One region of the Ensifer sp. ENS06 genome, then DNA from elsewhere that is predicted to be linked to it. Evidence: riboswitches for the same ligand, from Rfam matches in the RefSeq annotation. Region 1 holds a riboswitch; the other holds the start of a gene.
The links. A riboswitch is a leader RNA that binds a small molecule or an ion and turns the genes downstream of it on or off. The one in region 1 is predicted to bind S-adenosylmethionine.
Positions count from the first base shown of each region.

Region 1 (7,136 bases):
CGGCTGCGGCTCCTCGCGCGAGCATGCTCCGTGGGCGCTGCTCGACTTCGGCATCCGCTGCGTGATCTCCACGTCCTTTGCCGACATCTTCTACAACAACTGTTTCAAGAACGGCATCCTGCCGATCGTCGTCAGCCAGGCTGACCTCGACAAGCTGATGGACGACGCCTCGCGCGGCTCCAACGCCATCCTCTCGGTCGATCTGGAATCCCAGGAAATCACCGGTCCGGACGGCGGTTCGGTCAAGTTCGAGGTCGACGCCTTCAAGCGTCACTGCCTGCTGAACGGCCTCGACGACATCGGCCTGACGCTGGAAAAGGCAACCGCCATCGACAGCTTCGAAAAGACGGTCGGCGCCGCGCGCCCCTGGGCTTAAAACGAAGATATGGCGCGCAAGCTCATCTCCTCGGGCTCGCCCTTCGAAAAGACGGCAGGCTATTCGCGTGCCGTCGCGATGGGTGACTGGTGCTTCGTCTCCGGCACGACCGGCTATGACTACGCCACCATGACCATGCCCGAGACGGTGGAAGAGCAGGCGCGCAATTGCCTGAAGACGATCGAGGGCGCGCTGAAGGAAGCGGGCTTCTCGATGAAGGACGTGGTGCGCAACCACTATTACGTCACTGATGCCAGCTTCGCCGACCGGGTGTTCCCGATCTTCGGCGAAGTCTTCGGCGAGATCCGCCCGGCCGCAACGATGATCGTCTGCGACCTGATCCGCCCGGAAATGCTAATCGAGATCGAGGTCACCGCGCTTCGCGGCTGACCCCTTGATCGCGCCCACCCTCAAAACGATTCCGATTTAAGCCATTATGCGATAGTCCATAGGGCATGACTTCGCCTGACTTACGCTGAACCGGAAGACGCCCATGCAATTTCAAGGCACCGCCGACTATATCGCCGACAAGGACCTGATGATCGCCGTCAACGCCGCGATCCGGCTGGAGCGCCCACTGCTGGTCAAGGGCGAGCCCGGCACCGGCAAGACCGAGCTTGCCCGCCAGATCGCCGCCGCCCTTGGCCTCGAACTCATCGAATGGAGCGTCAAGTCGACGACCAAGGCACAGCAAGGCCTCTATGAATATGACGCCGTGTCGCGGCTGCGCGACAGCCAGCTCGGCGACGAGCGTGTCAACGAGGTCCGGAACTATATCCGCAAGGGCAAGCTCTGGCAGGCCTTCGAGGCCGATCGCCGCGTGGTGCTTCTGATCGACGAGATAGACAAGGCCGACATCGAGTTTCCGAACGACCTGTTGCAGGAGCTCGACCGCATGGAATTCCATGTCTACGAGACCGGCGAGATGATCGGCGCGCGTCACCGGCCGATCGTCATCATCACCTCCAACAACGAGAAGGAGCTGCCGGACGCGTTTCTGCGCCGCTGCTTCTTCCACTATATCCGCTTCCCCGATGCAGACACGCTCGCCCGCATCGTCGAGGTGCATTATCCCGGCATCCGCAAGACGCTGCTTTCGGCGGCGCTCGCCGCCTTCTACGACATCCGCCAGGTGCCGGGCCTGAAGAAGAAGCCCTCCACGTCAGAGGCGCTCGACTGGATCCGCCTGCTCGTCGCCGACGAGGTCGATCCGGCCGACCTCAGGGCCGATGCCAAGACCATGCTGCCGAAGCTGCATGGTGCGCTCCTGAAGAACGAACAAGACGTACACCTCTTCGAGCGCCTCGCCTTCATGGCCCGCCGCGACGGATGAGGCCGGACGCGCACAAGGTCCTGATCTACGACACCTGGCAGGACCGCCTGCTGGTCTTCGACGAGCCGGATTTCCCAGACATCGAGCTGCAGGTGCCCGGCGGTACGATGGAACCAGGCGAAAGCCCGGAGACATCGGCTCAGCGGGAATTCATCGAGGAAACCGGGCTGACGCCGCCGGAAGCACTCACCCATCTCGTCACGCAGGACTACCACTACCCGAAGGACGGCAGGACGATCTGTCATCGGCGGCACTACTTCCACATCGCCCTTGCCGGCGAGCAACGGCAGACCTGGATACATCAGGAAATGACGCCCTTTGGCGGCGGTGACCCGATCCGCTTTCGTTTCTTCTGGCTCGGTATCGATCAGGCTGACCGCCGGCTGGGTTATGGCATGCGGGATGCTCTAAGCCTGCTGCAGACCAGCCCCTCTCCCTGACCCTCTCCCCGCAGGCGGGGAGAGGGGACGAGGACGACGGCTGCCCCCAAGCCGAGACGTGCCGACAGCGAACCCGGCTACCAAGATGGGCCGAACGGCCACTGAGCTTAGCTCGTGGAACGATCGGGTGCGGCAAGGCCGCTTCTCCCCGCCAGCGGGGAGAAGGTCGCGGCAGCGGGATGAGGGGCAGCCGCCCCCTACGCGAATCGTTTTTCTTGACCCCCGCGGCCCACTCGCGCTATCAAATTCTCCGTGGTGATTTGGCCGGCCGGCTTGCAGCCACGTTAAACAAGTCGCTAAAGGGCCGAGGAAAGTTGGATTTCCGAGGACCGGTCGCGATCAATCGCCGCCGGTTTTTTTGTATTGATCGAGTGGAAGCCCATGCCCATCAAGATTCCCGATACGCTGCCCGCCTTCGAAACCCTCGCGCATGAGGGCGTGCGGGTGATGACCGAGACCGTGGCGATCCGTCAGGATATCCGCCCGCTCCAGATCGGGCTCCTGAACCTCATGCCGAACAAGATCAAGACAGAGATCCAGATGGCGCGCCTGATCGGCGCTTCGCCGCTGCAGGTGGAACTGTCGCTGGTGCGCATCGGCGCTCACCGCGCCAAGAACACCTCGGAAGATCACCTGCTCTCCTTCTACGAGACCTGGGAAGAAGTGCAGGGCCGCAAGTTCGACGGTTTCATCATCACCGGCGCCCCGGTCGAGACGCTCGAATACGAAGACGTCACCTATTGGGACGAGCTGAAGCGCATCCTCGACTGGACCGAGACCAACGTGCATTCGACGCTCAACGTCTGCTGGGGCGCGATGGCGGCGATCTATCACTTCCACAACGTGCCGAAGTATCCGCTGAAGGAAAAAGCCTTCGGCGTCTATCGTCACCAGAACCTCAACCGCTCCTCCGTCTACCTCAACGGCTTCTCCGACGATTTCGCCGTCCCCGTTTCGCGCTGGACCGAAGTGCGACGCGCCGACATCGACAAGGTTCCGAGCCTCGAAATTCTGATGGAATCGAAGGAGATGGGCGTCTGCCTCGTGCACGAGAAAAAGGGCAACCGGCTCTACATGTTCAACCACGTGGAGTATGATTCGACCTCGCTGTCGGACGAATACTTCCGCGACGTGGATGCGGGCGTGCCGATCAAGATGCCGCACGACTATTTCCCGCACAACGATTCGACCCTGCCGCCGCAGAACCGCTGGCGCAGCCATGCACATCTCTTCTTCGGTAACTGGATCAACGAGATGTACCAGACGACGCCCTACGATCTCGCGGAGATCGGCACCGGGAAAAGCTGAGGTCAGATGTTCATTCCCTTCTTCCTCGAACTCAAGGCAGCGAAGGTCCCGGTCACGCTCCGGGAATTCCTGTCCTTGATCGAGGGGATGGAGGCGGGCATCGCCACCTTCGACGTCGAAGCCTTCTACTACCTGGCGCGCGCAGCACTGGTGAAGGACGAGCGCCATATCGACCGCTTCGACCGGGTGTTCCAGCACTGCTTTTCCGGTCTCGAAGCGGTCAATCCTCTGGAAGCGAGTGAAGAGGCCACCATCCCCGAGGACTGGCTGCGCAAGCTCGCAGAGAAGCATCTGAGCGAGGAAGAAAAACGCCTGATCGAGGCACTCGGCGGCTTCGACAAACTGATGGAGACCTTGCGCCAGCGGCTGCAGGAGCAAAAGGGCCGCCATCAGGGTGGCTCAAAATGGATCGGTACCGCCGGCACCTCGCCTTTCGGCGCCTATGGCTACAATCCCGAGGGTGTGCGGATCGGCCAGGACCAGTCGCGCCACCGCCGCGCCGTCAAGGTTTGGGACCGGCGCGAGTTCAAGGATTATGACGACACGATCGAGCTCGGCACGCGCAACATCAAAGTGGCCCTGAAGCGGCTCCGGCGCTGGGTGCGCCAGGGTGCCGCCGACGAACTCGACCTCTCCGGCACGATCCGCGCCACCGCCGAACACGGCTATCTCGACGTGGTGACGAGGCCGGAGCGCCGCAATGCGGTGAAGCTTCTGATGTTCTTCGATATCGGCGGATCGATGGACGATCATATCCGCATCGTCGAGGAGTTGTTTTCAGCGGCTCGCAGCGAGTTCCGCCATATGGAGCATTTCTACTTCCACAATTGCGTCTACGAGGGCCTGTGGAAGGACAATCGCCGCCGCCGTGTCGACATTACCCGTACGACGGAAGTGCTGCGCACCTACGGCGGCGACTATCGCGCCATCTTCGTCGGCGACGCTTCGATGAGCCCCTATGAAGTCAGCCACCCCGGTGGCTCGGTCGAGCACTGGAACGACGAGGCGGGCGCCCTCTGGCTCTCTCGTCTGACGGCACATTTTCCGCGCTCCATCTGGCTCAATCCCGTGCCCGAGCAGCACTGGGGCTATACCCAGTCGATCACGATGGTGAAGAGCCTGTTCGAGGGACGCATGTTCCCCTTGACGCTCGCCGGCCTGCAGGAGGCCACCAAGCAGCTGTCGCGCTGACATGACTGCCGAGAGGTCGCTGTAGCACCTTGAATAGCTGGATGTTTTTGCTCTCAGGCCGGAGACGGCGCCAGGCCGCATTTAGTATGATTTTCCGGTTGCCGTGCCCTTGGAAATGACGCAGGTTGCTGTGATCGCACCGTTGCATGTTTCCCTGGATCCCAACCGAGCCAAGGACAAAACATGCAGCAATTCAAAAGTGTACGGCGACCTTGTGCGTCTGGGGAGACGCGCAGCGCTGTAGTGGGAGCCAGCGGTGAATATGCATCAGAACACGGAAATCTTCGGCCACCTGCCATCCGGCGAGCCGGTCCATCGTGTGGTGCTCTCCGGTGGCGGCCTCACCGCCCATGTCTTGACCTGGGGCTCGGTGATCCAGGACCTGCGCCTGGAAGGCCATGAGCCGCCGCTTGTGCTCGGTTTCACCGATCTCGAAAGCTACCTCGCCCACTCGCCCTATCTCGGCGCCACGCCTGGACGGTGCGCCAATCGCATCGGCAACGGCCGCTTCACGCTCGATGGCGAGGCCTACCAGCTCGAACTGAACGAGAAGGGCGTCACGCACCTGCACGGCGGCAGCGACAATATCGGCAAGCGCAACTGGACGATCGTAAAGCAGACGCCCGACAGCATCACGCTCGCCATCACCGACCCGGATGGCCGCGCCGGTTATCCCGGCAATTGCAAGGTCACCTGCACCTACCAGCTGAAGCCCGGCGGCGTCTTGAGCGTCGTCTACGAGAGCGAGACCGACCGAGCGACGCTCGCCAATGTCTGCCAGCACAGCTATTTCAATCTCGACGGCAGCGCCGACGCCCTCGGCCACGACATCATGATCGCCGCCGACCATTATCTGCCCACCAGCGAACGCCAGGTGCCGACGGGCGAGATCCGCCCGGTCGAGGGCACTGCCTTCGATCTGCGGGAAATGACGCGGCTCAGCCGCCAGACCGAAGGCGAGCGCATCGCCTACGACCATAATTTCTGCCTTTCGAACGAACGCATGGCGAAACATTCGGTGGCGCTTGCTCGCAGCATCGATTCGGGTGTCACGATGGAAGTGCTGACGACCGAGCCCGGCGTGCAGCTCTATACCGGCGCAAAGCTGAACATCCCCGTCCCCGGCCTCGAGGGCCGCCGCTACGGCGCCTTTGCCGGCTTCTGTCTCGAAACCCAGATCTGGCCGGATGCGGCCAACCACTCCGGCTTCCCGAACGCGGTACTTCGCCCCGGCGAGATCCGCCGGCAGGAGACGGACTATGTGTTCATGAAGAGCTGAGCGCGGAAACGGCGACCGGCTTTACCAAAAAAGGCAAAATGCAAAAGGAGCCGTCTCGGCGGTCCGAACCACATGGTGCGGACGGCACTATCGGCGCATGGAATGCCTGACGGCAAATGCCGTTTCATTCCAGAAATGACTGTGAAATGAAGTGGTTGGGAGAAATTGGAGCGGGTGAGGCGATTCGAACGCCCGACCCCAACCTTGGCAAGGTTGTGCTCTACCCCTGAGCTACACCCGCTCATCATCCAAGGTCCGGGGGTAGTCGGTGGACCGTGGCGTCGGCGCTGTCTTGCGGCGACGGGCGGTATATGGCCTAAGCGATTTTGGAATGCAACAGGGAAATGACGAGAAATCGAATATTTTTTTGGACACCCTTCGCAAAGCCCGGAAATGCCGCGTTTTCGGCCGGCTTCGCCGCCTGTGAGATTGCGTCCTGACGGCCTTCTCCCCTAAAGCAGAGACGAAACGAACGCCCTGGGGATGAGAATCATGCGTGAATCACAGCCGAAAACCGCCGAAGACCTCTTCAATTTTCTCGATGGACTTGGAATCGAGCATAAGACGAAGAACCACGCTCCGGTTTTCACCGTGGCCGAATCGGTGGCGCTTCGTGACGAGATGCCCGGTGGCCACACGAAAAACCTCTTCGTGAAGGACAAGAAGGACAACTATTTCCTGCTCACCGTCGAGGAGCACGCGACGGTGGACCTGAAGACCGTGCACCAGGTGATCGGCGCGGCAAGCAAGGTATCCTTCGGCAAGCCGGAGAAGCTGATGGAGTATCTCGGCGTCATTCCGGGGGCCGTAACCGCCTTCGGCGCGATCAACGACACCGGGGGCAACGTCAAGGTCATCCTCGACGAGGCGCTGATGACGTTCGATATCGTCAACTGCCACCCGCTTTCCAACGACGCAACGACCTCGATCGCTTCGAAGGATCTGTTGCGCTTCATGGAAGCGACCGGACACGAACCGCTTGTCTTGAAAGTCACGGCCTGACATACGATCTTTGGCGCGAATGCAGTAAGCTGGCGGACGAGCCGGCGAGGAGAGAAGAATGACGGGCAGCGACAATCCCTATGCAGGGTCTTTCGGCACTCAGATGACGGCTTCGGCCTCCTTCGGCCAGCCGGCGCCGGCGGCCGCGTCGGGCGGTGACCTGATCAAGGAAACCACCACTGCCAACTTCACCAAGGACGTGCTCGA
Region 1 is NZ_JACVBC010000008.1:261,669-268,804, reverse strand. It holds gene leuD (3-isopropylmalate dehydratase small subunit) at 1-376, shown strand, start outside; gene IB279_RS25355 (RidA family protein) at 386-766, shown strand; gene IB279_RS25350 (MoxR family ATPase) at 870-1,709, shown strand; gene IB279_RS25345 (NUDIX domain-containing protein) at 1,706-2,149, shown strand; SAM riboswitch at 2,392-2,469, shown strand; gene metA (homoserine O-succinyltransferase) at 2,531-3,457, shown strand; gene IB279_RS25335 (VWA domain-containing protein) at 3,464-4,648, shown strand; gene IB279_RS25330 (aldose epimerase family protein) at 4,911-5,927, shown strand; tRNA gene IB279_RS25325 (tRNA-Gly) at 6,094-6,168, opposite strand; gene IB279_RS25320 (prolyl-tRNA synthetase associated domain-containing protein) at 6,420-6,929, shown strand; gene trxA (thioredoxin) at 6,988-7,136, shown strand, end outside.

Region 2 (7,136 bases), on a different contig from region 1:
GGGCTTCTACCAGGTTCCGTTCGGCGACATCGCCGCGGTCAAGAATGCGATCACCGAGGAAACCGCAGCGATCCTGATCGAGCCGATCCAGGGCGAGGGCGGCATCCGTCCGGCGACCAAGGAATTCATGCAGGAACTGCGCGCGCTCTGCGACGAGTTCGGCCTGCTCTTGATCCTCGACGAGGTCCAGACCGGCGTCGGCCGTACCGGCAAGCTGTTTGCCTATGAATGGGCGGATATCCGCCCGGATATCATGGCGGTCGCCAAGGGTATCGGCGGTGGCTTCCCGTTCGGCGCCTGCCTCGCGACTGAGGAAGCCGCATCTGGTATGGTGGCGGGCACGCATGGCTCCACATATGGCGGCAACCCGCTGGCCATGGCCGTCGGCAACGCCGTGCTCGACGTCGTTCTGGCCGACGGATTCCTGACGCATGTGCGCGATGTCGCGCTGGTCTTCCGCCAGGGCCTTGCGTCGCTCAAGGACCGTTTCCCTGATGTCATCGAGGACATCCGCGGCGACGGTTTGATGCTGGGCATCAAGGTGAAGGGCCCTTCGGCCGATCTGCTGAAGGAAATCCGCGCCGAAAAGCTCCTGGCCGTGCCGGCGGGCGAAAATGTCCTGCGTCTTCTGCCGCCGCTGACCGTGACGGCGGAAGAGGCGCGCGAGGGGCTCGCACGTATCGAACGCGCCGCCGAGGCGGTTCGCAAGGCAAGCGGCAACGCCGCGGCCTGAAGGTAGCGACCCAGGGCCGACTAAGGCGTTAGAATGACCTCCGTGCGGGCACGTCGATAGCGTGCCGCACCGGGGACCGATTTTTCAGACAGGAACCGAGTACGATGGCAGGCACCAGACATTTTCTCGATCTTTCGGCCATGACGGCCGCCGACCTCCGGACGATCATCGACGATGCGCGCGTCCGAAAGGCGGCGACCAAGGCCGGAACTGCCGAGAAGCCGCTCGCCGGCAAGATGCTGGCGATGATCTTCGAAAAGCCCTCCACCCGCACCCGCGTTTCCTTCGATGTCGGCATGCGCCAGCTCGGCGGCGAAACCCTGTTTCTGTCGGGCACCGAAATGCAGCTCGGCCGCGCCGAGACGATCGGCGACACGGCCAAGGTGCTCTCGCGTTACGTCGACGCCATCATGATCCGCACCACCGACCATCGCCGCCTTCTGGAACTGGCCGAGCATGCGACGGTCCCCGTCATCAACGGCCTGACCGACGATACGCACCCCTGCCAGATCATGGCCGATATCCTGACCTTCGAGGAGCATCGCGGTCCGGTAAAGGGCAAGACGATTGCCTGGACCGGCGACGGCAATAACGTGCTGCATTCGCTGATCGAAGGTTCTGCCCGCTTCGGATACCGCATGAACATGGCCGTGCCGCTCGGTTCCGAGCCGCAGGACAAGTTCCTGAACTGGGCGCGCAACAATGGCGGCGAGGTCCTTTTGTGTCATGACGCCGAACAGGCCGTCGCCGACGCCAATTGCGTCGTGACCGACACCTGGATCTCGATGAACCAGGAACATCGCGCCCGCGGGCACAACGTCTTCCAGCCCTACCAGGTCAATGAAGCGCTGATGAAGCGTGCGGCCTCCGATGCGCTGTTCATGCACTGCTTGCCGGCGCACCGCGGCGAAGAGGTCACCGACGAGGTGATCGACGGCCCGCAGTCGGTGGTCTTCGACGAGGCGGAAAACCGGCTGCACGCACAGAAGTCGGTCATTGCCTGGTGCATGGGGCTCGTCTGAGCCGGCTGCCCGGTCGCGCGCGACGGCGAAGAGGCTTCAGTGCGCTCCGCCGAGCGTGCGCCATATAGGGGCGTGTTCACCGCACTTGACATTGTCCACGTGCGACACGATTTAGGCGGCATACGGGCGCTCCTGAAAGTAGTGAGCGCGCAACCGTCGAGGTGGTGCGTTGCTATGGCCGCGGCACATACCTGGTGGACAATCCGTTTATCGCGGGATCAACTGAGACAGCGAGCACGTTGCGCGGGGATAGCAATATCTCTGGTGCAGCTTGGTGGCTGAAGGCAAGGAGCAAGACATGACTGACATGACGCCAGGGCTTGGTGAGTTCGACTTTGCCGGTGACGATCACGTCGTGCCTTTCCAGGTGGAAGGCCTCGACGTGCGCGGCCGCGCCGTGCAGCTCGGCCCCATGCTGGACGCAATCCTCGAGCGCCACAACTATCCGCTTCCGGTCGCGCGTCTGGTTGCTGAAACCGTTGTACTCACCGTGTTGCTCGGGACCTCGCTGAAGTTTGAAGGCAAGCTGATCGTCCAGACTCAGGGCGATGGCCCTGTCGATCTGGTGGTCGCTGATTTCTCGACGCCGGATCGCGTGCGCGCCTATGCCCGCTACGATCAGGAAGCGCTTGCCGCTGCCGAAAAGGACGGCCGGACCCTTTCGCACGAGCTGCTCGGAAAGGGCGTGCTCGCCTTCACCATCGACCAGGGCGCTCATACCCAGCGTTACCAGGGGATCGTTGCGCTCGACGGAGCGACGCTGGAAGAAATCGCCGGCGTCTATTTCCGACAGTCGGAGCAGATCCCGACCAAGGTGCGCCTTGGCGTGGCCGAGCTTCTCGATCGCGACGAAAACGGCAAGCCGCGCCATCGCTGGCGCGCCGGCGGCATGGTCGCCCAGTTCCTGCCGGAAGCGCCGGAACGCATGCGCCAGCCCGACCTTTCCGGCGGTGATGGTGATGATGGTGAAAGCGCGTTCGGTGACGACGATCTCTGGGCCGAAGCCAAGGTGATGGTCGAAACGATCGACATGGACGAGTTGACCGATCCGATGGTCGGAACCGAGCGGCTGCTCTATCGCCTGTTCCACGAGCGCGGCGTCCGCGTCTACGAACCGCAGGCGGTCTACGACCGCTGCAGCTGCTCGCGCGAGAAGCTTCAGTCGGTGTTGTCCAACCTGAGCACGGACGACCTCGAAAGCACCATCGACGATGGCGAAGTCAAGGTGACCTGCGAGTTCTGCTCGACGACCTATCGCTTCGAAGCAAGCGAGGTGCGCCCGCAGTAGCGGGCGCCTCCGGCCGACTGGCCGCGATTTAGAGCGACGCTAGTCCGAAGGACGCGCTGTTCCGGATTGGCATCAGTTCAGGGTGCGCACGAGCCCGGGTGAATCGAGCGAGAAGGCGGGGATGGCAACGTTGAAGGTTTCTCCGCCTTCCGATTCCATGCTGTAGTGGCCGAACATGACGCCTGAGGGCGTATCCAGAGGGCATCCGGACGAATACTCATAGGTATCGCCGGGATTGAGCAGCGGCTGCTCGCCGATGACGCCCGGACCGCTGACCTCGTCGACTTGCCCGTTCTCATCGGTAATGTGCCAGTAGCGCGTCATCAACCGCACCGACGCGTCCGAGTGGTTTGAGATGACGATGCGATAGCCCCAGACATAGCGGCCGTCATCGGGATCCGACTGCTCTTCGAGATAGTACGGCTCCACCGTAACTTCTATGTCGCGGGTCAAAGCGCGATACATGGGCATCACCTTGCTTCAGGTCTTTCAGGGTATTCTACAGCAAGATGGTTTCGTCAAGAATAACGGCAAGATTGTGCGATCCCATGATGGGACGGATGGCCGTGCTGACGCGATCGAGCGGGTGAAACGTGCCTGGCGCCTTGGCGCCCCGCCGCCGGAAACCATCTCGTGACGGCCGGCAAGGGGCGTCGGCCGCCGTTGATCACGGCGGCCGTGTCTTCGTAAAAATCAGGCCTTCACGGCCTTCAGCGCGCGGGCGAAATCTTCCACCACATCGTCGCTGTCCTCGATGCCGGCCGAGAAGCGCACGGTTCCGGCGGAAATGCCGAGCTCTTCGCGGGCCTCGTCGGTCAGGTTCTTGTGCGTGGTCGTTCCCGGATGGGTGATCAGGCTCTTGCTGTCGCCGAGGTTGTTGGAGATGCGCACGATCTCCAGCGCGTTCTGCAGCGCGAAGGCAGCGTCCTTGCCGCCCTTCAGTTCGAAGGCGACGAGCGTCGATCCGCCGGTCATCTGCTTGGCGATGATGTCGGCCTGCGGATGATCCTTGCGGCCAGGATAGATGACCTTGGCGACCTGCGGCTGTTCTGCCAGGAAGTCGGCCACGCGGCGGGCCGTTTCCGTCTGCTGACGCACGCGCAACGGCAGCGTCTCTATGCCCTTCAGCAGCGTCCAGGCGTTGAACGGCGACATCGCCGGGCCGGTATGGCGGAAGTAGTCGTGCAGGTGCTCGTTGATCCATTCCTTGTCGGAAAGCACGACACCGCCGAGGCAACGGCCCTGGCCGTCGATATGCTTGGTGGCAGAATAGACGACGATATGGGCGCCGAGTTCCAGCGGCTTCTGGAAGAGCGGCGTCGCAAAGACGTTGTCGACGACGACCTTGGCGCCGATCTGGTTGGCGAGCTTGGCAACACCGGCAATGTCGATGACTTCGAGCGTCGGGTTGGTCGGGCTTTCGAGGAAGAAGACCTTGGTGTTCTTCTGGATCGCCTTTTCCCAGTTGGCGAGGTCGCGTCCGTCGACCAGCGTGCACTGGATGCCGTATTTCGGCGCCAGCGTCTCGACCACCCAGCGGCAGGAGCCGAAGAGGGCGCGGGCGGCGACGATGTGGTCGCCGGCCTTCAGCTGGCAGAGAATGGCGGCGGTGACGGCAGCCATGCCCGATGCCGTGGCGCGCGCATCCTCGGCGCCTTCCAGCATGCACATGCGCTTTTCAAACATGTCGTTGGTCGGGCTACCGTAGCGGGCGTAGATGAAGCCTTCGGTCTCGCCCTTGAAACGAGCTTCCGCAGCTTCCGACGTCTCGTAGACAAAGCCCTGGGTAAGGAAGATCGCCTCGGAGGTCTCTCCGTGCTGGGAACGGGTGGTCCCGCCATGGACCAGTTGCGTTGCGGGGCGCCAGTTTTTGCTCATGTGACGGTCACTTTCAAAAACAAAAAAACCGGCCGCGTGAAGGGCCGGTTTGACACCCGGCCTTTTTAGCTACTTGTTTAACGTGGCTGCAAGCCGACCGGCCAAATCACCACGGGATAAAGCTTCAATACTGCCAGGGTACGCTTGCGTCAATTCCCGGAGTTTGGTTTTGTCTCGCAACTGAAAAGAGGACTGCAATGGGCCGCGACACTGGGATTTTGGCCGATCGCGCGATCGCCGCGCTGTTAGAATCGGGACGCCTCAAAAGCGAGAAGCCGCTGGATGACGATCAGATCCAGCCGGCAAGCCTCGACCTGCGCCTAGGCTCGAAGGCTTTCCGCGTCCGCGCAAGCTTCATGCCGGGTCCGTCTCACCTCGTTGCCGACAAGCTCGACCGGCTGAAGCTGCACGTCGTCGATCTGACCGATGGCGCGGTGCTGGAAACGGGCTGCGTCTACATCGTGCCGCTGATGGAAAGCCTGGAACTGCCTGAGGGCATGTCGGCCTCGGCCAACCCGAAAAGCTCGACCGGTCGCCTCGACATCTTCACCCGCGTCATCACCGATCGCGCCCAGGAATTCGACAAGATCCCGGCCGGCTACAGCGGTCCGCTCTATCTCGAAATCAGCCCGCGCACCTTCCCGATCGTTGTGCGCCGAGGCTCGCGCCTGTCGCAGATCCGCTTCCGCATGGGCCAGTCTATCCTGTCGGAGCAGGAACTGCAGGCGCTGCACGAGAGCGACGTGCTGGTGGCGAGCGACAAGCCGAACGTCAGCGGCGGCGGCATCGCGCTGTCGATCGATCTGAAGGGCACCGGGCCCGAAGGCCTGATCGGCTATCGCGGCAAGCATCACACCGCCGTCATCGACGTCGACAAGAAAGCGCAGCATGCGATCTTCGATTTCTGGGAGCCACTTTACAGCCGCGGCCGCGATGAACTGATCCTCGATCCGGATGAGTTCTACATTCTCGTCTCGCGCGAGGCGGTGCATGTTCCGCCGCTTTATGCGGCCGAGATGACGCCGTTTGATCCGCTGGTCGGCGAGTTTCGCGTGCATTATGCCGGCTTCTTCGATCCGGGCTTCGGCCATGCCTCGGCCGGCGGCACGGGCAGCCGTGCCGTGCTGGAAGTGCGCAGCCACGAGGTGCCGTTCATCCTCGAACACGGCCAGATCGTCGGCCGCCTGATCTACGAACACATGCTGGAACGGCCGGATGGTCTCTATGGCCTCGGCGTCGGCTCCAACTACCAGGCGCAGGGCCTGAAGCTCTCGAAGCATTTCCGCGCCGAGTAGGGGATTTCGAAGCGCCCCTTACGCGATCCCGCGCAAGGGTGCTTGACAGATCGCCCCGGTTCGGGAAGTTTCGCAGGCGCCGCGGGTGTAGTTCAGCGGTAGAACGCCAGCTTCCCAAGCTGGATGTCGTCGGTTCGATCCCGATCACCCGCTCCATTCTTTCTCGTCCCGTTCCTTGTGTAACCGCGTTCTCGTGGCGACCTATGGTCAGCTGCGCTGCGGCCGGTTACTTTACCGCTCGATGAATCACCGCGGTTCCAAGGGCCGCCCCTGCCACATGAGACGTGCCGGCCGCTGCCCATGAAAGTTCTTCCCCTTTTCGCCCTTTGCGCATCCTTGATCGCGACGCCGCTTGCGGCCGAGGCCAAGGATCTGCCGCTGCTGTTCGACGCGCGCGAACGCATCGCCAAGCCCGATCTCACGGGCCTGGCGCGCCTGCGTTTCTTGACGACGGTGGATTTTCCGCCGTTCAACTTCATCGACCAGTCCGGCAAGCTTTCGGGATTTCATGTCGATCTCGTGCGCGAGATCTGCCGCGAGCTCGACATCGAGGCCAAATGCCAGATCCAGGCCGTGACCTATGCGGAGCTGCTGCCGGCACTGGAAGAGGGGCAGGGCGAGGCGGTGGCCGCCGGTATCGCCGTCGGTCCGGAACTGCGCCAACGCTTCGGCTTTTCCCGCGCCTTCATGCGGCTTCCGGCGCGCTTCGCCGTCAACACCAAGGCGGCGGGAGCAGTCTCGGCACCGAGCGATCTCAAGGGGAAGCCGGTCGGTGTCGTCGCCGGAACCACGCATGAGGCGATGTTCAAGGCGTTTTTCCCGAAGATCGAGGCCAAGGTCTATCCCGACCGCGAGGCCATGCTGACGGCTCTGCAGAAGGGCGATGTGCCGGCGGTGTTTTCCGACGGCATGCAGCTGTC
Region 2 is NZ_JACVBC010000001.1:472,176-479,311, forward strand. It holds gene IB279_RS02350 (aspartate aminotransferase family protein) at 1-733, shown strand, start outside; gene argF (ornithine carbamoyltransferase) at 838-1,755, shown strand; gene IB279_RS02360 (Hsp33 family molecular chaperone) at 2,054-3,043, shown strand; gene apaG (Co2+/Mg2+ efflux protein ApaG) at 3,116-3,508, opposite strand; gene IB279_RS02370 (hypothetical protein) at 3,507-3,680, shown strand; gene IB279_RS02375 (O-succinylhomoserine sulfhydrylase) at 3,737-4,921, opposite strand; SAM riboswitch at 4,966-5,044, opposite strand; gene IB279_RS02380 (2'-deoxycytidine 5'-triphosphate deaminase) at 5,119-6,216, shown strand; tRNA gene IB279_RS02385 (tRNA-Gly) at 6,298-6,372, shown strand; gene IB279_RS02390 (transporter substrate-binding domain-containing protein) at 6,517-7,136, shown strand, end outside.
Region 2: another riboswitch for S-adenosylmethionine. It lies ahead of IB279_RS02375 (O-succinylhomoserine sulfhydrylase); the one in region 1 lies ahead of metA (homoserine O-succinyltransferase).